DNA from 3 places in the Nonomuraea sp. NBC_00507 genome. Region 1 is predicted to be linked to each of the others. Evidence: riboswitches for the same ligand, from Rfam matches in the RefSeq annotation. Region 1 holds a riboswitch; each other region holds the start of a gene.
The links. Region 1 has a riboswitch for cyclic di-AMP ahead of OHA25_RS41015 (glycoside hydrolase family 25 protein). Riboswitches for the same ligand answer to the same signal wherever they lie in the genome.

Region 1 (7,229 bases):
AGAGTGGGGGCCGAGGAGCAGGTCGCCCTGCTGGCCGGACGAGCTGTCGCACATGGCCCCCTCCACGACACACACTCGGTGGCCCGGCTGTTGAGCGCGCTGTGGGGGGTGTGGGCCGAGGAGCAGATTGCCATGTTGCTGGCCCAGAGCCCAGCCACCCGGGCTCCACTCGACGACCCCAAACCGGTGACCGTCCTGTTGAACGTGCTCCTTGACATAGAGGCCGAGGAACAGGTCGCCATGCTCCTGGCCCGCAACCCAGCCGCCCACGCCTCTCTCAACGACTCAGGCTCGGTGGCCAGTCTGTTGGAGGCGCTGCGGAGGGCGGGGGCTACGGACCAGGTCGCTATGCTGCTGGCCCGCAACCCAGCCGCTCACGCCTCCCTGGACCACCCCTACGGCTCGGTGATCTGGCTACTGGAAGCGCTGTGGGAAGCGGGTGCCACCGAGCAGGTCACCGTGCTGGCCGGACGAGCCGCCTCCCACGACGACCCATTCCTGGTGGCCTGGGTGTTGAAGGAACTGCGGAGAATGGGGGCTACGGACCAGGTCGCCATGCTGCTGGCCCGCAACACAGCCGCTCACGCCTCCCTCGACCACCCGGGCTCGGTGACCTCGCTACTGGACGCGCTGTGGGAAGCGGGTGCCACCGAGCAGGTCACCGTGCTGGCCGGACGAGCCGCCTCCCACGCCGCCTTAGACTGGCCGGCCCCGGTGGCCGGCCTACTAGACACGCTGCGGGAGTTGGGGACGGAGGAGCAGGTCGCTATCCTGCTGACCCGCAACCCAGCCGCCCACGTCCGTCTCGACCACCCCTACGGCGCGAGGCCGCCGAGTTGGGAAGTGGCCGACCTGCTGGAAGCGCTGCGGCAAGTCGGTGCCACCGAACAGGTCACCGTGCTGGCCGAACGCCTTCCTGCCGCCGGAAGGTTTGATGAGTTCATGGGCATCGGCGATTACCGGGAGCGTTTTGCGTTCGGACGGGAACCCGACGGAATCCCTGCTCTCCCCTGGGGGTGGGAGGACCTGGACTGACCACAAAGCAGGTTTCATGCGGGTCAGCCGGGCGGGTCATGAGCGCGATCGCCACGTTGGTGATGTTGCTGGCCTCCTGCACGGCGTTTAGTAACCCGCTTCGGAAGATCTACTACAACCTCTCGACCACCGGCCTGTCAATCTTCGTCGCATTCGCGGTCGGCACCGTCGAGCTTCTCGACGTCCTTGCCGAACAGCTCAACGTCGCCGACCGTCAGCCCTGGGCAACTCTCGCCGCCGTGGACCTCAATGCCATCGGCTACGTCATCGTCGGCACCTTCTGCTGACATGGCTCGGCAGCGTCGCCTACTGGAAGCTCGCCAAGCTGGAGCAGCGCTACGCGGCCCCCACTTGCGAGCGACGTGGCGGTAAGCAGCATCGCCTCAACAATGATGTCGAAGAGAAACTGAGTACGAGCGATGCGCGCGTCGACGGCGCAAGTACTGCTCAAGAAGGCTGCAATGGGCGTTAACAGACAGCCCCGGACCCGCGCGATGCGTTGCCGTCCCTCGGCAGGCCAAACCGAGATTTCCAAGGCGCGCCATTCGTTCCGCTCTCAACCGAGGTCTCCCAAGCGAAAGCCATCCGAGCCGAGTGACTATGGTGGCCAGCAGGGCTCGCGGCAGCAATCCCTAAAGGACCTACGTCACGGTTACTGGTCCCGTCAGGTTCAGCCACAACAGCGTCCTGAGCGCCACCAGCCCCATCGGTTGATCCTCGCACCGCGCAATCGGAAAAGGCGGGGTCGATTCGCCTTCTCGTACGCAACGGGAGCCGAGAGCGGAAGCGGCCAGGCAAACTTTACCCACTCCCAAACCCGCTGCTGGCACGGCATTTCAGGCCTGCTCTGAGGCCGATACGCCGAGAATGAATTTGCTCCGCTTGCACCCTCTTTGGGATATATGTACCTTTTGCGTAATCGCGACACACGTCTTGGCGAGCTTCTCGTCGCATCGTTGCCGCTTCGTTGACCGGACCGTGCGCAGTCCTGGAGATCTTCAGGGCAGCGCCCGGCCGCCGAATCCGCGCCTCGCGGAACCGGGGACCCATCCTCTTTTCGGGGTGAATCGGACGCCAGCTCAGGCTGCGCCCGTAGGGCACTTCCAGGCCCGAACCCGTCAGCTAACCCGGTAGGCGGCATGGAAGCAAGGAGTCAATGCCCTCATGCCCAAGCCTCGGCTTGCCACGATCGCCCATACTCTCAAGAACCATCTCGATCTCCCCAGCAAGCGCTTCAGCCTCGCCATCGGCGGTGCGATCCTGGCCGGAACCACCGCCATCACAGGCGTAGCCGGCCAGGCGGTCGCTTCGTCCACCACCCAGCACAGCGCGGTCCACGAAGCTCAGCCGGAAACCGGATCGCTCGCCTACGGCGTGGATGTCTCCAGGTACCAGCCCGACTACGACTGGAACGCCAGCCCGGCCCAGTTCGGCATCATCAAGGCCACCGAGGGCGTGACCTTCCGCGACGCCTCGTTCACCCGCCACTGGAGCGAACTGGCCAAGAAGGGCATCGTGCGCGGGGCCTACCACTACGGCCACCCCTCCAACGACCCCATCGCCGAGGCGGAGCACTTCCTGTCCATGGTGAACTCCCAGCCCGCCAAGGCCGGCGACCTGCTGGTCCTGGACCTGGAGACCACCGACGGCCAGTCCGTCGCCGAGGTCAACTCCTGGGCCAAGGCATGGCTGTCGCACGTGAAGGCCAAGACCGGGGTCACCCCGATGCTCTACAGCGGCTGGAACTTCGCCAACACCTACGGCAAGGGCCTGGCCGAATACCCGCTCTGGGTCGCCCACTACAGCAAGCCCAAGGGCCAGCTTGCCCCGCCTGCCGACTGGAAGTCCTGGGCGATCCACCAGTACACCGACTCCCCCATCGACCAGAACGTCTCCGCGCTGACCCCTGACCAGTTGCGCAAGCTGGGCCGCTCCGCTGTCTGACGGAGGAGACGGATACAGCATCAGTCGGTCCCTCAAGGATGTGGCTCGGTAGAGGTCGGGAGGCAGTTCGCGCCCTTCCAACCTCTACCGAATTCCCTCCGCTTGACGGCGGATTCCGGCGCGCTCCCCGACGCCCAAAACGACTAAGTCGCTTAGGTAGTGTCAAGGGCGGACCTCACCCTCGGATGGACCATCGCCCTGGCCGGTGTCGTCCTGGCGATCTCCTCCTGCGCCGTAATCGCGTGACTTCGCGAGTCTTGCCTATGCTCACGCCGAGCTGTCGCGGATCTCTCCTCGATCCCAGGCCCACGGCTACATCGCGGCTCTTGACCACTGCCCCACCGCTACCGCAAGGCGGCCGTGGCGATCCGGTACGGCGACAAGTCCGAGAGCTTACATCCCATCTGACCTGCCGAAACATCGCATATGGTGGAAGGATGAAGCGTGCTGCAGCCATGGCGCTCGTGGTGTTCGCGTCTGTTTCATGCGGCGCGGCGGAGCCGGACGCGGCGCCAGCTCGTGTGCCAGGACGTCTGTTCCCGCAAACGAGAAGCCCGATTCACCGACGCCCGCGCCGAGTCCGACTGCACCGCCCGTGTTCAAGGCCAAAGTCTCGAACGTCTCCCGTGACCGGCTGCCCTACTCGTGGCGGCCCGGCTGCCCGGTCCACTATCGGGACCTGCGGCTCATCACGTTGTCCTACTGGGGGTTCGACGGCAAGCCGCACACGGGCGAGCTGGTCGTGCGCGAGACGGTGACCGACGACATCGTGACGGTGTTCAGGAAGCTGTACGGGTGGCGCTGGCCCATCAAGCAGATGAAGCTGGTAGACGCCTACAAGGCGGACGACTTCGCCTCGGTCGACGCCGACAACACCTCGGCCTTCAACTGTCGCCGGGCGACCGGGTCCAGCAGGTGGTCCAAGCACGCGTACGGGGAGGCGCTAGACATCAATCCCCGCGAGAACCCTTATGTCACGGCTACTGGCGGCACGGCGCACCAAAATGCCAAGAACTTCACCAACCGCCCGCTGAAGGGTATAGGTGTGATCAATCCGGGCGACAAGGTGGTCAAGGCGCTCGCCCAGGTGGGCTGGGAATGGGGCGGCTACTGGTCCAGCGCCAAGGACTACCAGCACTTCTCCAAGGGTGGCGGATAGGACCTGAAACCGCCTGCGGCGAGAGCCGGGCAGGAGGTCACGACCGACAAGGCCAGCGTCTGTTGAAGCGCCACCGCGGAGACCGTGCACGACGAGGAACGTTCTGACGTCTCACCGTCCGCGCACGCTCCGGAAGTTGTACCGCGAAGTTGCGCCATCGAACGTATCTACCAGCACCGGTAAACCGGCGGCCCCGGTTAGTGCGCGCTCGCGCCCGAAGGGCTGAGTGCCGGCCGCATCCTGGTAGCGGTGGGGGCCCGACCGTTGTTCAGAGCAGGAAGAGATTGTGGCAATGGTGCGCGATGAGCGCACTCAGCCCGGGAAGAAGGGCAACCGCCGCAGGGCCGGCCAGCAGCACGCCCACGGCGGCCACGCCGGCGAGTTTCTCGCGGCGGCGCAAGGGGACGGCCGGATGGAGCATGCGGCGAATCCGGGCCAGTGCTGTCTCTCCGCCGGCGCCGAGCGTGAAGACGGGCGCGCGGCCGGTGGCCAGGCTCACCAGGGCGGCGGCGATGTGGATGCGCGGGTGATGGCAGGCCGCCACATCGTCGGCGCGCAGTTCGACCAGGCGGACGATCTCCTTCTTGGCCTTGGCGAACAGCGGCAGGCCAGGAAAAGCGCGGCTCAGACCCTCGGCCACAGCCAGTAGCAGGTGGTGCCTTCCACGAAGGTGAGCCTGTTCGTGGGCGAGGACCGCGGCGACATGTTCGGGGGTCAGCGACCGCAACGCCGCGGTAGTGATCACCATCTCGGCCTGGCGGCCGGGCAGGCAGTAGACCAGCGGTTCGTCGTAGTCCAGCACGATCGCGTCCAGCTCGCTGTAGCGGCGGCCGAGGAGACGCAGCATCTCGGCGTGCCGCCTGCGTTCCCGACGCGCGGTGACTAGCACCGTTCCGACGCCGGAGGCGGCCCAGACCACGATCAGGGCTCCGACGAGGAGGGCGAGCCAGCTGCCGATGGGCATCGCTGCCGGGTCGAACCCGTTGTCGAGCATGGCGAAGCAGGCCTCGATGACGCTGGCCATCCCGTGCCCGATCGTATCGGCGGGCACGGCGGTGGCCACGGCCGCCAGGATCGCCGAGGCGATGGCGGATGCGCACGCGGCCAGCCACAGGGAGATCCCCAACCGGGGGGCACGGTCGGACCACCGCGCCCGGATCAGTGCCCGGGGCAGCAGCGTCGTCGCGAGAACCGCGTACACCGCGAGGACTGCGGCGATCATGAGTGAAGGCCCCGCGGCGGGAACACCTGCAGCGCCGCCGCCAGCGCCGTCGACTCTTCCGGAGTCAGCCGCTCCAGGAAGTGCACCAATGTGGCGGCCTGGTTGCCGCTCCGGGCCAGCGTCTCGCGCATCTGCTGGGCCGCGTAGGCTTCCTCGCTGATCACAGGTTCGTAGAGGTAGGCCTTGCCCTGCGGCTGCCGCTTCAGCAGGCCCTTCTTGTAGAGCTTGTCCATCACCGTCATGACGGTCGTGTAGGCGATCTGCCGGTCGCGACGGAGATCCTCCAGTACGTCTCGAACCGACGCGGGCCGATGATAGGACCACAAGCGATCCATGATCGCGGATTCCAGGTCGCCCAAGGCACGCACCACGCGATCGCCCTCCTCACATGCGGTTTCTTCAATGCTACCCACGATCGTAGGCCAGAGTGCAGTGAAGGGCCTTCATGGACCCAAGACCGCTGAACGCCCCCAGCAGACACGCCTAGGCAACCGTTACTATCCTATATAGTTTGGGCTGCAGGAAAGAAGAAGGACGCACACGCGTAGCCGCGCCATTCCCCAGCGAAAGCCGACCGGGGGCGCTCTGCTCGCCGGGCAGACGAGAGGCTCCGTACCCGCGGCGAGGACTCCTCTGTCCCGCATCCCCTCCGCCCCGCCACCTCGGATGGACGTCGCCACCCCACCCCCGGGTCGGGAAAGTCGCCGCCACCAACTGCCACCACCCCACAGGCGTCGAGCCGTACCTGCCACCGGTGTCGGTCGTCACCCATTGGTTCGAGCCGACCGCGACGGAACCGGTGACGCTGCGGCTGTCCGGACGGCAACCTGGCCGCGCAGCCACGACCAGTCCGCCGCGTACATGGGCAGACGCCTGCCCCCGACCGCTTTCGCGGTGACGTCCCATTCTCCGGGGATTCATCGCGACCTCGGAGGTGACGGCGACGGGACCACTGCAGGCGAGCGCGTGGATCGTCTTCTCCTCCTCCGACCGGTTTCCCGGGCGGGGGTCATGCGCATGCAGAAACGCGCGCTGAGCCGGTCCGCGCTCACCTGATCCCCTTTTCCCGCGCTCCGAGCCTTCCCGGGAGCCTGGATGGTGTTCGCCCTGCTGAGCATGATCGTCGTGCTGGCGGTCCAGTCCCTGCTGGTCGCCCGGCTCGGAGTGAACGTGGGCGGGCCGCTGACAGTGTCGCTCGCCTCGATCTGGCCGGCGAGGTCGGCGGCAAGCTGTGGTACCTGGTGCTGCGCAGGAAGGAAGGTAAACGCCGGGGGTGGATCGTCCAGCGGATCGCCGAGGGCTGGACCGTGCAGAGCTCGTGGCCGGGGTGATCCTCGCCGCGGCTGCCGTGCCGGGCATGGCGTGGTGCCGACATCGGCGGCTTCTTCGACTCCACGGCGCCGGCCCTGCTGTTCGGCATGGGCATCGGCAGACTGGGCTGCTACTTCACCAGCTGCTGCGCCGGTCGGGCCGCTCGCTCACGCTGGCGCGTCTGGTGCTCCGACCGAAGCGTGCGCATGCGCCGCGTGCCGACCCAATTGCTGGAGTCGGCTCTGGCATTGATGACCGACTTGGGCGTCGTGGCAGTGCTCGCGGTGATCGAGCCCGTTCGCGGGGCGCTGTTCGTCATCGTCCTCGCGCTCTATACCCTCATCCGCCAGGGCCTGCTGCGCTTCCGTGCTGGCCGTTTCCGACATGGGGCCAGGTCAGAATGGTCGTGGGCCGGGGTGCGGCCGTCTACGATGCCGTCGTGCGGGGACGATCTCCCTCCCAGGGCCCAGGTGGTGGTCAGCCGTGGAGCAAGCGGTCCAGGTCACGCCGACGGACTCTGGAACGGTATAGAGACCGCAGATGCGCTGGCAGCGGCAC
Region 2 (7,229 bases), 130 kb from region 1:
TGCGTGACGTCGGCGTCCACGGCGAGGGTCTGCCTGGCCGAGCGGAAGTCGGCGGTGAACCCCTGCGCGGCCGGGCTGAACTCCACCTGCGACAGCCCCTTGACCAGCACGCTGGCGTCCAGGTCGCCGGACGCCTGGTCGTAGTGCGCCGCCAGGTGAGGCCCCGTGGGCGACGTGGCGTCGTCGTGGTTGGTGAAGGCCAGCGCCGCCGAGCCGACCGGGCCCGACAGGCCGCGGAAGCGGTACGACGCGGCGTTCCACGAGGCGTCGAAGCGGGCGGGCACGCCGGTCACCTCGGCGGCGGCCCTGGCGTAGCGGTCGCCGAGCTTGGCTCTGGCAAGGGCCGACACCTTGGCGACCGGCGTGTCCGAGTTCCAGGTGAGCGTCTGCGCCTTGGTGTCGGCGACCAGCTCGACGTGCTTGCGCACGCCTTCGACGGTGGCCCGCAGGTCGTCGCCGGTGCCACCGGTGGAGGTCACGTGCTCTTTATTGGCATAAATCTGTATTTGGCGGATCTTCGAGGACGCGTCGATCTTGACCGTCGTGCGTTCGCCCAGCTGCCACGACGCCTTCACGTCGTCGCGCACGCCGAGCACGGTGCCGTCGATCGTGGGTCCCGACTTGACGTTCGCGTACGCGGCCCGCAGCTTGTCGATCAGACCGCTGGCCTGGTATTCGGCTTTCCTGGCCGCCGGGTCGAGCGTGACGTCCACGGTGGCGGGCGTGTTGGAGATCTCCAGCCGGGCCAGATGGGCGCCGTCGATGCTGGCCGCGCCCACGAACGACCGGCCGCTGGAGTCCACCTCCAGGTGGACGTGGGGCGCGGCTCCGTACGTGACCTCGAACCCGGACAACCCCGTCAGCAGCCCCGACACCCCGACCGCGGCGCCGTTCTTGATCATGGTGACGTGGCCGCCACGCGGGCTGGAGATCGCGCCCTCGTTACGCTGCAGCACCACCGCGAACCTGCCGATGGGCGAGCTGGTCGAGTGCGTGACGCGGTGCTCGGCCAGGTTGTTGACCAGGCGCACCTTGGCGGGCAGGTCGCTCAGCTCGGCGCGCAGGACGGTCTTGTCGGCGTTCCTGTCGAAGAAGAGCAGCTCGGCGGCGCCGGCGCGGGGGCGGCCTGAATCGACGGACAGGGTCTGGCGGCCGTTCGCGGCGGCGTACTTGGCGGTGAGGGTGGGCGGGACCTTCCGGAGCTCGGCGCTCACCGCCCTGGCCAGCCGTCCGTCGCGGTAGGTGTAGTGGTGCACCCGGGCGCGGGCGACGGGCGACGGGCCGGCGAAGCGGATCTCGCCGCCCGCCAGCCGCACTTCGGCACGGGTGGGCATCCGGTCGAGCACGGCCTGGGTGAACTGGCGTCCGGTCACGGCCAGCGCCTCCAGCTTGGCGGGCGCGGAGGCGGTGACGTCGAGTGTGGGCGGGTCGAGCGCGGCGCTCACGGTGAGCTTGTCGGTGGCCGGCGTTTGGCGCAGGCTCACCGCGCTGCGGCCCGTCAGCCCCGCGATCACGGCCGCGGACGCGCCCGGATCCTTACGCCGGACCGAGGCCTTGACCCGCTTGCCCGCCAGGTCCACGGTGAAGGTGCCCCAGTCGTAGTCCGACAGCGACGAGCCGCGCCGCAGCCCGTCGAACCCGACCGACACCTTGCCGTCGTACTCCGCCCAGACCTGCGCCTTGAGGTTCTCCCGCGTCAGCCGCTTGACCGCGAAGCCCAGCCCGACCGCGCCCTCTGCGGGCATGGCCGCCGGGACCAGGTCGGCGGCCAGGTCGGGCAGGCCGTCGCCGGTGACGTCGGCGGCCGCGGGCACGCCGACGGGTTGCTGGATCGAGCAGGACACCGGCACCTCGGCGCTCTGGACGCAGAGCCGGTACGTCAGCCCCGGCACGGCCTTGCCGAGCCCGTCGAACACCTTGACCACCGCGGCCAGCGGCTTGATCAGCGACAGCGTCTCGGCCTGCGCGGTGTCCGGCAGGATCTTCCGCACGTCCGGCACCTGCCCGCCCACGCCCTCCTCCTCCAGAACGGCGGCGGCGTCGGCGGTGACCTGGTTGATCAGCCCGGGTCCGGCGGCCGTGGTCACCTCGGGCTCGGCGGGGCCCACCTGCGCGTTCACCGCCGGCCGGACCGCGAGCGACGGCCGCGTGGGAACGGTCACCGTGGCGGCCGGCGGCTCCTCGACGGCGGGCACCGGCCGGACCGTGACGGCCGTCCCCGCTGATGTGCGCACCTCTGCCTGGGCGGCGGGCGGCACGGCCACCAGGACGGCGGCGGCGATGGACGTCGAAGCGAGCACGCGCAGAAGGGCGTGCGGCATGAAGCTTTCTCCCCCGGACCGGTCTAATTCATCCCATCAGAAACAATGGTCACGAGACGACCATATTTCCTCACCGGTAGTCAAACCGTCACGGAAATGGAACTCCAACCTCCGGGAGAACCGCAGACCCCTCAGGAGTGCTACGGACGCAACCGCGGCCACCACCCAGGCACGTGAGCGCCGAGCGGGAGCGGCTTGCCGCGGCGTCAGGACGCGTCGCCGGGCGGCATCACCACCGCGTCAGGGCCCGGGAAGACGAGCTGCTCGTGCCCGTCGTCGTAGCGGACGACGAAAGGCGGCGAGCCGCCGGCGCCGCGGACCTCGATGATCTGGCCCTTCCTGTCTTTCTGACCGACGACGTGGCCGTGCACGAGCAGGATGTCACCGACATTCGCGTGCATGATCGCTCCTCTCAGCTGGACAAGGACAACTTTGAGGTTCCTCCCCACCTTGCATCAGCCGTAGCACCGAGGGAAGGCCGGCATCCGGGACCTCGGCATCTTCTCCGGCGTGGCCTAAGGTTGACGTATGAAGGCTTCTTCAAATAACCAGGTGTCGGATCTTGAGAGCTGCAGCACCCGGGTGGTGGACGCCGAGCGGGTCGCGGTGGTGCGCTCGCGCATGCCCGGTGACGGTGATCTGGCGGACACCGCGGATGTGTTCGGCCTGCTGTCCGATCCCGGCCGGTTGCGGCTCTTGCTGGCGCTGCTGGAGGGCGAGCTGTGCGTCTGCGATCTCGCCGTGGTGAGCGGGCTGAGCGAATCGGCCACCTCACACGCGCTGCGGCTGCTTCGGGCGCATCGCGTGGTGTCGGTGCGGCGGGCCGGCCGGATGGCCTACTACCGGCTCGACGACGCGCATGTCCGGATGCTGCTGGATCTGGCGGTGGCGCACACCGAGCACACGCAGGCCATCCATCCTGAACGCGACGGGCGCAAGCAGGGCTGAGCTCGCCTGCGGCTCGGCGGCGGCCGACAGCCCGTCGTGTTGACAGGCCCGTGACAGATGTCGCTATCGTTCATATGTGAACAGCTATTCAGGAGTTGAGAGCGCAGGCCGGCCCGCCCGCCACCGGCCTGGCGACGTGCGGCTCGACCTGTCCGGCAACGTTCGCATGCATCTAGGCTCTCGAGACGGCGAGGTCACCGGATGAGCGCCGGGCACGGACACGGACATGGCCACGCCGGCGGCCGCCACCGCTGGCGGCTGGCCGTCTCCTTCGTGCTCATCGGCCTTTTCTTCATCGTCGAGCTCGCCTTCGGGCTGCTGTCGGGATCGCTGTCCCTGCTGTCGGACGCCGGGCACATGGCGGCCGACGTGGTCACCCTCGGCGCCGCGCTGGTCGCCACCCGCATCGCCACCCGGCCCGACACCACCGGCCGGCGCAGCTACGGCTCCTACCGGGCGGAGGTGTTCGCCTCGTTGCTGGCCGTGGCCATGATGCTCGGCGTCGCCGTCTACGTCGTCATCGAGGCCATCAGCCGCATCGGCGGCACGGCCGAGGTGTCCTCCGGGCCGATGCTCGTCGTCGGCGCGATCGGCCTGATCGTCAACGTCGTGGCCCTCCTCCTCCTCCGGTCGGGCGCCGCCGAGAGCCTCAACGTGAAGGGCGCCTACCTGGAGGTCGTGGCCGACACCGCGGGCTCGGTCGGCGTCATCGTCGCCGGCTGGCTCGTCGCCACCACCGGCCAGCCTGTCTGGGACACCCTCGTCGCCCTGGCCATCGGCGCCTTCGTCGCCGTCCGCGCCGTCTCCCTCGGCCGCCAGGTCTTCGCCGTGCTGGGTCAGCACGTGCCGGAGGGCGTCGACGCCACCGCGGTCGCGGCCGACCTGTCCGCCATCGACGGCGTATGCGACGTCCACGACCTCCACCTGTGGACGCTCACCTCCGGCATGAACGTCGCCACCGCCCACCTGGTCACCAGCGACCCGAACGACAACCACGCCGTCCTGGACCGGGCCCGCGACGTGCTGCTGCGCCGCCATCACATCGCCCACGCAACCCTGCAGGTCGAGCCGACCGATCACCAAGGATGCGACGAACTGGGCTGGTGAGTGGTTAAGGGCGCAAAAAAAACGGGTGGTGCAGGAGTCTTTCCTGCACCACCCGTTATTTTCTGGCGACCTGCCTTGGGGTCAGGCCTTGTACTCGGGGTAGCCGTAGCCCACGACGTGGGCCTTGGGCCGGATGCGCTGCTCGACCTTGCCGTTTCCGGTGTTGCCCTCGATCGCGGTGATGGTGCCGTCGCCGTTGTCCTTCTTGACCATGCCGACGTGGTCGATGCCGTCGGTGCCCTGGCCGTTCCAGTCGTAGAAGACGACGGCGCCGGGCTTGGCCTCGGCGCCCCAGTGCTTGTTGGCCTGGAACCACTTGGCGTAGCTGACGGTGTAGGCGTCCCAGCCCATCGTGGGGCGCGCGCCGGCCTGCTCGCCGACCCAGGAGACGAACATGGCACACCACGGGGCGTTGGCGTAGGCCTGCAGGCTGCCGCCGTCGCGGGCGACGGTCTCGGCTGCCCGCGGGGAGGACATGTACCAGCTGTGGAAGGGGGTGCCGCCGCCGGCGGCGTTCTCGCTCACGCCGATCTGCGACTCGGCGATCTTCAGTACGGTGTCGGCGCTCACCTGGCCGGCGCCCTTCTGCGGGATGGCCTGGGAGGCGGGGAGGTTGGACCGCGCGGGTTGCGTGGACTGCTGGTCGGCGGCGAAGGCCGGGGATCCGGCGACGACGGTCGCGGTCATCCCGGCGGCGACCAGGGAGAGGCTTGCGGACGTCAGGGCACGAGCGAAGACGTTCTTGGCCATGGGTGAAAAATGCTCCTAGCTTCCATGCCGCCTACCGGGTTAGCTGACGGGTTCGGGCGTGGAAGTGCCCTACGGGGCGCTCGTATCGAGCGCGCCGATTCACCCCAGATGAAGTGGGTCCCCGGTTCCGCAGATTGCGAATTCGGCGGCCGCGTCATGGTCACGGACTCGAAGGTCCATGCCGATGAGACGCGGTCTCGGCAATACGGAGGACGTTACGCGGCACTGCCAGGCGTACGTCCTGATTCCTCAAGGTAAGCGAACGGCATAGAGAGATGCAAACCCCGATGGGGTGCAGGCAACAGAATGCCCTATGAGATAGGCGATCGGGGCGAAATCTTTTACCTACTCCGGGCCGTTGACGGGGTTTGCCAAAGGCGCCCGGCAACGGCGACTTCTGCCCGGCCAGGAACCGTCATGGCGAGCGCTGCGTGCCTGGTCATAGCCTCACGGGAATGCATTGGGCCCCGCTTGCGCTATCTGTGGATAGATATATACCTTTTGCGTAATCGCGGTATACGTTGTGGCGAGCTGTCGTCACCGTCGTTGCCGTTTTGTTGACCGGACCGCGCGTCCCGAGGGGATCTCTGGGATGGCGTTCGTCCGCCGAATCCGCGCCTCGCGGAGCCGGGGATCCCCATCTTTCTGCGCGCGTAGGGCGCTTCCACGCCCGAACCCGTCAGCGAGCCCGGTAGGCGGCATGGAAACAAGGAGTCAATACCCCATGCCCAAGCCCCGGCTTGCCGCAGTCGCCCATTCCCTCAAGGCCCTCAAGAACCGTCTCGACCTTCCCACCAAGGCGCTCAGCCTCGCCGTCGGTGGCGCGATCCTGGCCGCAACCGCCGCCCTCACGGGTGTGGTCGGCACAGCCATCGCCTCATCCCCTGAGCACAGTCCGGTGCAGGAGGCTCAGCCCGCGTCCCGATCCCTGGCCTTCGGCCTGGACATCTCCAACCACGAGCCGCTGTACGACTGGAGCGCGAGCTCGGCCCAGTTCGGCATCATCAAGGCCACCGAGGGCACGAGCTTCCGTGACGCCTCGTTCGCCAGGCACTGGCGCGAGCTCGACAAGAAGCAGATCGTGCGCGGGGCCTACCACTACGGCCACCCCGGCAACGACCCCATCGCCGAGGCGGAGCACTTCCTGTCCGTGGTGAACTCCCAGCCCGCCAAGCAGGGCGACCTGCTGGTCCTGGATCTGGAGACCACCGACGGCGAGTCCGCCGGCGAGGTCAACGCCTGGGCGAAGGCGTGGTTGTCGCACGTCAAGGCCAAGACCGGGGTCACCCCGATGTTCTACAGCGGCTGGAACTTCGCCGACACCTACGGCAAGGGCCTGGCCGAGTATCCGCTGTGGGTCGCCCACTACAGCAAGCCCAAGGGCGCGCTCACCCCGCCCGCCGACTGGAAGTCGTGGACCATCCACCAGTACACCGACGTCCCGGTCGACGAGAACGTCTCCGCGCTGACCACCGAGGAGCTGCGTGACCTGGGCCGCCCCGCCGCCTGACACCCTCCCCTCGGCCCACGGTCGCGGACGCCGGGGGTGGCGTCTCCCCGTTCGCCACCCCCAAGGCCCTCAGGGACGGATGAGGACCTTCAGCGCCTCGCGGGCGGCCATCGCCCGATAACCGTCCGGCACGTCCTCCAGGCCGACCGTGCGGTCGAAGACACGGCCGGGCTCGATCGTCCCGTCGAGCACCTCGGGAAGCAACTCCTCGATGTACGCGCGAGCCGGCGCCACCCCGCCGGTCAGGGTGAGGTTGCGCAGGAACTCGGCAAATCCCATCGGCACCTGCTCATACTGCGGCACACCGACCCGGCTCACCGCTCCGCCGTCGCGGGCCACGGCGAAAGCCGTCACGATCGCCTCTTCGGTGCCGACGCACTCCAGCACCGCGTGGGTGCCGTCGCCTCCGGTCAGCTCACGTACCCGTTCGACGCCCTCCTCGCCCCGCTCGGCGACGACGTCGGTGGCGCCGAACTCGCGCCCCAGAGCGGTGCGGCCCTTGTGCCGGCCCATGAGCATGATGCGCTCGGCACCGAGCCGCTTGGCCGCGAGCACCGCGCACAACCCGACCGCGCCGTCGCCGATCACCGTCA
Region 3 (7,229 bases), 6.2 Mb from region 1:
GGTGAGCTCCTCGATCCGTGCCAGAGCGCTCAGGAGATCGTCGCCGGCGCGCCTGCCTGATCGCGATGAGGTCGCGGAAGTAGGCGCCAAACTTTCTTCTGGCCCGGCCGGTTTCCGATACGAGCTCTTCTGTAAGCATCGGGTCAAGGCTGCGAGCCAACATTTCGCTCCAGCCGCTGGAACATTCACAGTCCTCTGGAGGCACCCCGAGCATCTCGGTGATGACCATGGTAGGCGAAGCCGGAAACCAGCTCCGTCTCGTCCGGTAATGCGCCGATCAGCTCGGTGGCGATCACCCCGATGCGGGAGCGGAGCCGTTCGACTATGCACGGCGTGAACGCCTCGCCGACCGGAGCGCGCAGTCTGGTGTGGTCGGGTGGGTCCGTCCAGAGGGCCGATTCAATGGGCTGACCTGGGTCTCTTCCGTACAGAGGGTCGGAGCCGTGGCCGAAGCGGAGCATCGCTCCGCAACGTTCGTGGGTGGCGGCGACGAGCGGCCCGCGCGGGTGCGGAAGATCGCCCCGCGAGCGCTCAGCTCGCGGTAGCGCGCGTCTGGCTCGCGCAGAAAGTCCGGATCGCTCGGATCAAAACCAGGACGTCTGCCAGGCTCATCCGTCCCGGGCCGGGGCCTATTGGACCGTTCTATAGGATCGCTCATTGCGCCGACGGTCTCGTCGCCATATGGCGAGTTCGTCACATATAACGGATCATGTCAATAGTGCCCGTCAAGTGCGAAGATTCTGGCGCTTGACGACCTTTCCGGGATGCGTTTACCGTCTGCGAGACGAGCGGCTTTGGCCCGTTGTGAGGTCCGAGTTCTGCTGTTGGGGGGGAGGGCTCCCGATGGATGTGCTCACTGAAGGCGTCGAGCTGAGCCATGCGGATCTGGCGTTGCTGGCGGAGCTGGCCAAGGGGGTTACGGTCGATCGCGTGGGGAGACGTTTGGAGATCAGTGGGCGGACAGTACGCCGGCGGTTAAGGGGCATCTGCGACCGCATCGGCGTGGCCACGGCCATTGAGGCCGTGGCCTGGGCGGCGCGGCGTCAGCTGATCTGACGCCTCAGTCGGCGATGCGCACCGCGCCGGCGTACGGGCGGTTGGCGATCGAGGCGATGTGCACGACATCACCTGTGCGCGGGGCGTGCACCATCATGCCCCCGCCCAGGTAGATGCCGACGTGATGCAGGTCGCTGTAGAAGAACACCAGGTCGCCCGCGCGTAGCTCGGACCTGTCGATGTGCCGGCCCGCGGTCCACTGGTCACCGGTGTAGTGCGGCAGCGAGATGCCGACCCGCTGGAAGGCCGCCATCACCAGGCCGGAGCAGTCGTAGGAGCTGGGGCCCTCGGCGCCCCAGACGTACGGCTTGAGCTGCTGCGTGAGTGCCCACCTCGCGGCCTGGGCCGCCTTGCCGTTGCCGGGGATCGGCAGGTTGATGTGCACGCGCTTGCCGGCCCGGCCGGCCTCTCCCATGGCCCGCCTGAACAGGTCGCTCTCGGCCTTGGCCACCAGCTTGGTGATCTTGTCGCGCTTGCCGTCGAGGTCCGCGACGATCTTCTGCAGCTCCTCCATGCGGGTCTTGGCGCCCGCTCTGGCGCGTTCGGCGGCGTCCATGGCCTTGGCGAGCTGGTTGACCTGCTCGGCCTGCTGCTGCTCCAACGCGTACGTGGTCGCGGCCTGATCGAGGAACTTCTCGGGGTCGGTCGACGAGGTGAATGCCAGCGCCCTGCTCAGCCCACCGGAGATGTAGGCGTTCTGAGCGAGCAGGGCGGCCTTGGCGCGCTTGGCGGCGAGGTCCGCCTCGCTGCCGGCCAGCGTCTTCTGGGCGGCGTCGGCCGCCTTCTGCGCGACCTTGTATTTCTCCCGCTGCCCGTTGTACTGCTCCGTCAGCGTCTCGATCTCGACGTGCAGCTTCTCGACCTGGTCGGAGAGCTCCTTGAGCGAGGGGTTGGGATCCGCGGACGCCGGAGCGGCGGCGGGGATGGCGATCAGGAGCGCGGCCACTGTGATGCTCACCACGCCGAGGCGGCGTGCGAGCCAGGCCCGTTCCGGAGGGCGGGCATGCCTGCCCGCCGACTTCCTCCCACGGCCGTGCGTACGCTTCACCAACCAGCTCCTCTCATTGACGCCTACCGGGTTAGCTGACGGGTTCGGGCCGGAGCAGCCCTACCGAAGAACTCGGATTCACCCCGATGGTGGCGTGCGAAGCTCGCCACCGGTGGATCCCCGGCTCCCCATGCGGGAATTGGGCGTGTCTCCCGCGTGCGCCACGCGGGGAACGTTGTCGCTGGACACTAATGCACTCCGGGTTCGTGCTCAACCAGAACTGCTCGATCTGTAGAGGTTTCACAACTGGCGGGTCACAAGGTGATCTCGTGATCAGCCATGCAGGAGAGACCTTATGTCCCCTTTGTCATTGCTTCTGCCGAACGCCGGAAGACGCCGGGCTCGTGTCCATGTGGCTCGTGGCACGTCACAGGATGGGGCCAGACATGGGAGTTAGGACCGAACCGTAATGACATCTGTACTCTGGAGAGCCATGGAACAGGTGGCCGAACTGACGACGCCGGAGACCGCGGTGGTGGTCCGGCGTGCCCGCACGCCCGACGTGCGGAGGATCAGGCGCCTGGTCGACACCTATGCGGGCGCCGGCCCCCGGCTCCTGGAGAAGACCACAGTGACCCTGTACGAGGACGTACAGGAGTTCTGGGTGGCCGAGCGGGGCGGGCAGGTGGTCGGGTGTGGCGCGCTCCACGTCCTGTGGGAGGACCTGGCCGAGGTTCGCACGGTGGCCGTCGATCCTGAGTGCCGGGGCATGGGGATCGGCCACCGGATCGTCTCCGCGCTCATCCGGCAGGCGAACGATCTGGGACTGCGGCGTGTATTCTGCCTGACTTTTGAGGTCGACTTTTTCGCGCGGCACGGCTTCCGCCCGATCCAGGGCACGCCGGTCTCGCCTGAGGTCTACGCCGAACTGCTGGCTTCGTACGACGAGGGTGTGGCGGAGTTCCTCGACCTGGAGCATGTGAAGCCGAACACCCTGGGCAACACCCGCATGCTGCTCCACCTGACATCGGGTGACGCTGACCTTGACTAGCTGGAAAGGTGATTGTTGATACCTATGTCGATACGTTGGGCAGCACAGGGCATGTGTCCTGACACGTGCCACATGCGCACTCGAAGCGAGGTGACACGGTGAGCACCGGACAGCCGCCGTATCCACAGGACGAATCGGGCGAGAACTCTGCACCCGGAAATCCCCAGTACGGGCAGCAGAACACGGGCCGCCACCCCGGCGAGCCCGACCCCGACGTCACTGTGGTCGGCTACCGGGCGGACGACGCCTATGGCCAGCAGCCCCCATACGGCCAGCAGGGCTACGGACAGCAACAGGGTTATGGCCAGCAACAACAGCAGTACGGCCAGCAACCCGCCGCCGACGCCCAGTACGGGCAGCAGCAGGGCTACGGCCAGCAGCCGGATTACGGTCAGCAGGCGCAGCACGGCCAGCAGGGCTACGGCCAGCAACAGCAATACGGCCAGCAGCCGCAGTATGGTCAGCAGCCGCAGTCGCAGCCCGACTACGGCCAGCAGCAGGGCTACGGTCAGCAGCCGCAGTCCCAGCCGGGCTACGGCCAGCAGCCCGGCTATGGTCAGCAGGCTCAGTCCCAGCCCGACTATGGGCAGCAGGGCTATGGCCAGCAGGCGCAGTCCCAGCCGGGCTACGGCCAGCAGCCCTCCTCCGGGCAGTACGGCGCCCAGCAGCCGCAGTATGGCCAGCAGCCCCAGGCGCAGCCCGACTACGGCCAGCAGCAGGGCTACGGTCAGCAGGCTCAGTCCCAGCCCGACTACGGTCAGCAGCCGGGCTATGGCCAGCAACCGCAGTCGCAGCCGGGCTACGGTCAGCAGCAGGGCTACGGTCAGCAGGCGCAGTCCCAGCCCGACTACGGCCAGCAGCAGGGCTACGGTCAGCAGGCGCAGTCCCAGCCCGGCTACGGCCAGCAGCAGGGCTACGGTCAGCAGGCGCAGTCCCAGCCCGGCTACGGCCAGCAGCAGGGCTACGCTCAGCAGCAGCAGGGCTACGACCAGCAGGGTTATGGCCAGCAGGCGCAGTCCCAGCCTGGCTACGCCCAGCCTCAGTACGGCCAGCAGCAGTACGGCGACCAGCAGTACGGCCAGGCCTACGGGCAGCCGCAGCAGGCCGCCTATGGCCAGCCGGGCTACGGCCAGGCCTACGGGCAGCCGGTCGGCGTGCAACCTCCTGGCGCACCGGCTCCGCTGGCGGAGTGGTGGCAGCGGCTGGTGGCGAGGATCGTCGACGGTGTGATCTTCGGCGTGGTGATGGGCCTGGTGTCCTTCATCTTCGGGCTGTTCCTGGTCGCGAGCTACAGCTCGACCACCGGGGCGAGCACGGGCCTGTTCGGTTCGTTCGTCATCGGCATCCTGATGTCGGTCGTCCTCACCCTCGTCTACGTCGGCTACGACTTCTTCATGCACAAGATGAAGGGTCAGACCGTCGGCAAGATGATCATGGGCATCAAGGTCGTCCAGGTCGGCGGCCCGGTGCCGCCGGGCGGCATCCCCAACGACGTGGCGCTCAAGCGCGCGCTCGTGACGTGGGGCGGCTACATCTTCTACTGGATTCCCTTCGGAACGCTCCTCGGTCCCCTTCTGTGCGGCCTGAACGGCGCCTCCATGCTGTGGGACAAGCCGCTGCAGCAGACGTTCGCGGACAAGTTCGCGCGCACCGTGGTGGTGAAGATCAAGTAGTCCTCCCGCACGTAAACATAGGGGCCGGCTTCCCGCCGGCCCCTATGTTTTGTCCGCGGGGCCGTACCAGAATGGGACGGAACCCCGAGCCGGAGGCGAGGTGGAGGTTATGGCCGGGACGCCGCCATGGGCGATCTCGCTGCCGGCGGAATGGTGGGAACGGCTCGCCGCCCGCCTGATTGAAGCGCTCGTCTTCGGGGTCTTCTATTACATTCTGTTCATTGCGCTCTGGGCCATCTTCCGAACTGTCGGGGTGCTGGAGGTGTTCGGCGGTCGCCTGCCCGGCGTGTGCGCGTGGTTCGGGGCCGGACTGGCTTATGCCGGCTACGACTGGCGGGCCCATTTCAGGCACGGCAGGACGTTCGGCAAGGCGATCATGCGGATTCGCCTGGCCCCGGCGAAGCTCACGCCGGGAGCGGCGCTCAAACGATCCCTGGTCTATCCGGGGCCGCTCATGCTCATGGGCATTCCAGTGGTCAATCTGCTGGCCGGAATGCTGCTGTTCGGCGTCGGGCTGCTCATCCTGATCGACAAGCCGCTGGAGCGGGGGCCGCATGACAGGCTGGCCGGAACGCGCGTGGTAAAAGATCTTCGCTGAGCCTTCCGGGGCCTGCGCCGACGCCTTATCGCAAAATTTTCCCTTGATCCGGTAAGGAGCCTGGAGAGACTGGCATTAGGCTATGGGGCGTCCGGGTTGCCGGATGTTGGCGCACCTGCCGCACGCAGGGCATCTGTGTGCCGCTATGGTCGGGTGAGGGCGGTTGTCGCCTTGCTCATGAGGACCGTCGCGCTCCTCCGGGGCCGCGCACGCGCTCATATAGCGCCCCCGAAACCCCGCTAGCCGTGGAGGCGAGGACGAATGGAAGCCCTAACAGACGTATTGTCGGCGCTCATCCCTCCGGTCGTGGTCGGTGGAGCCTTCATCTTTGGCGTAGTGAAGTTGGTCCGCGCCGAGGGCCCCAGGCGGCACCGTAACGGCGAGGAGCCGGCCGAGAAGCAGAACTGATCGGCTAGTCAGCCGAATCCCCGCAGCGCTGAATTGTCTCAGGGCCTTTCCGGGTATATGTTTGGGCAGGCGAATGAAACAATGCCCGCGAAAGGATTGCGTACATGGCCAAGCAGATCCAGGAGATTCTCATCGATGACCTCGATGGGGGCGAGGCCAATGAGACGGTGAGCTTCGCTATTGACGGCTCCTCCTATGAGATTGACCTCAGCGACCTTAACGCCAAGAAGCTGAGGGACGCGCTCACGCCTTTCGTGCAGAACGCGCGCCGGGCAGGTGCCGTGGCCACGCGTCGTCGTGGCCGTGGCGGGAGCCGTGCGATGAGCCGCGAGAAGAGCTCCGAGATCCGTCAGTGGGCCAAGGCCCACGGGCTCCCGGTCAGCGAGCGAGGCCGTATCGCCTCCACGGTCGTCGAGAAGTACGAGGCGGCTCACTGATCGAGCCAACTCACGACCATGCGCTTATGATGTTCGCCTTGGACCCCGGCGGCCGCCATAAGCGCATGATCGTCTCTAGGGTGTTCCGAATGCCGGAACACCAAGTGGATGATCTCTAACTCCCCATATGCGGGCGTTTTGGCCGTGTGTTGTGGACCATGTCCGGCGTCGTTTCACCGACAGGTGTCCGCATATGTGATGGTGTCGCGCTCCGCGCGCCCGAATGGTGAATCCCCGCGATGGCCCGTTCCAGGAGAGCGGTGCTTGCGGATGGCGGCACGGCGTTGCCGGGATCGAGCCGCCGGAACATACGTTGAATGAGGTATGCGAGCCGCTCATCGGCGTTGAGTAAAACCTGAGACCGGCTCTAATCCGGGATCTCGACTCCCGCGCGTGTGACACCGGGCAAAACCCGCTCCCCCGGGCATGCGCCGCACAATGCCGGAGCTCCCGAGGTGCATCCTGCCGGGAATGCCGTGACCACTTGGACAGTCGTGCCTGATGAGGTCGGTAACCCGGCTGACCGGATGAGGATTTCATGAGAGTGCGGTAGGTGCCGTGTCCTGTTCAGGGCGTAGTGCGCGCACTTGGCCAACCATTGCGTGGGGACATAGGATGATTGCGTAACAGATACGGACGTGGCATCGGAGATGCGCGGGCGCGGGCCGGCTGACGCCGGTCCGCTCGAAGCGTCCGGTGGCCGGCGCGTGTTGATCTGCTTACGCCGCGGACGGCAATTTAGTGCTGCCGACGTGAAGCACCCTAAACATCGTTCGCTTGCGGCGTATCGGGAACACGTCACCCCCGAACAGTAGTTGGATGGAGGGTGAACGCCCTGCTCTCGGGGAACGTGTCTGCTATAGAGCGTGTCAGCGGCGAGTGGGCACGGTTCGCCGAGCCAGGGCTAGCATGCGGGAGGACGGGACCGGATTTACCGGCCTGACTGACCGCTCTGTGAGGAGCGACGAGATGTTCGAGAGGTTCACCGACCGAGCGAGGCGTGTTGTCGTCTTGGCCC

Region 2: linked by a shared signal. The riboswitch ahead of OHA25_RS41700 (CHAP domain-containing protein) and the one ahead of OHA25_RS41015 (glycoside hydrolase family 25 protein) in region 1 are both predicted to bind cyclic di-AMP.
Region 3: linked by a shared signal. The riboswitch ahead of OHA25_RS10385 (C40 family peptidase) and the one ahead of OHA25_RS41015 (glycoside hydrolase family 25 protein) in region 1 are both predicted to bind cyclic di-AMP.

The regions. Positions count from the first base shown of each region.
Region 1 covers NZ_CP107853.1:8,507,622-8,514,850, forward strand. The annotation lists gene OHA25_RS41005 (hypothetical protein) at 1-1,035, shown strand, start outside; gene OHA25_RS41010 (HoxN/HupN/NixA family nickel/cobalt transporter) at 1,074-1,322, shown strand; cyclic di-AMP (ydaO/yuaA leader) riboswitch at 2,041-2,187, shown strand; gene OHA25_RS41015 (glycoside hydrolase family 25 protein) at 2,200-2,979, shown strand; gene OHA25_RS41020 (M15 family metallopeptidase) at 3,575-4,138, shown strand; gene OHA25_RS41025 (M56 family metallopeptidase) at 4,407-5,360, opposite strand; gene OHA25_RS41030 (BlaI/MecI/CopY family transcriptional regulator) at 5,357-5,728, opposite strand; gene OHA25_RS61625 (prolipoprotein diacylglyceryl transferase family protein) at 6,704-7,229, shown strand, end outside; gene OHA25_RS41035 (universal stress protein) at 7,149-7,229, opposite strand, start outside.
Region 2 covers NZ_CP107853.1:8,640,195-8,647,423, forward strand. The annotation lists gene OHA25_RS41680 (hypothetical protein) at 1-2,321, opposite strand, end outside; gene OHA25_RS41685 (DUF1918 domain-containing protein) at 2,528-2,722, opposite strand; gene OHA25_RS41690 (ArsR/SmtB family transcription factor) at 2,874-3,269, shown strand; gene OHA25_RS41695 (cation diffusion facilitator family transporter) at 3,471-4,376, shown strand; gene OHA25_RS41700 (CHAP domain-containing protein) at 4,458-5,126, opposite strand; cyclic di-AMP (ydaO/yuaA leader) riboswitch at 5,140-5,284, opposite strand; cyclic di-AMP (ydaO/yuaA leader) riboswitch at 5,721-5,839, shown strand; gene OHA25_RS41705 (glycoside hydrolase family 25 protein) at 5,851-6,636, shown strand; gene OHA25_RS41710 (zinc-binding dehydrogenase) at 6,706-7,229, opposite strand, start outside.
Region 3 covers NZ_CP107853.1:2,027,067-2,034,295, forward strand. The annotation lists gene OHA25_RS10380 (LuxR C-terminal-related transcriptional regulator) at 844-1,056, shown strand; gene OHA25_RS10385 (C40 family peptidase) at 1,061-2,104, opposite strand; cyclic di-AMP (ydaO/yuaA leader) riboswitch at 2,110-2,260, opposite strand; gene OHA25_RS10390 (amino-acid N-acetyltransferase) at 2,538-3,095, shown strand; gene OHA25_RS10395 (hypothetical protein) at 3,092-4,255, opposite strand; gene OHA25_RS10400 (RDD family protein) at 4,250-4,768, shown strand; gene OHA25_RS10405 (RDD family protein) at 4,878-5,366, shown strand; gene OHA25_RS10410 (histone-like nucleoid-structuring protein Lsr2) at 5,879-6,211, shown strand; gene OHA25_RS10415 (ATP-dependent Clp protease ATP-binding subunit) at 7,181-7,229, shown strand, end outside.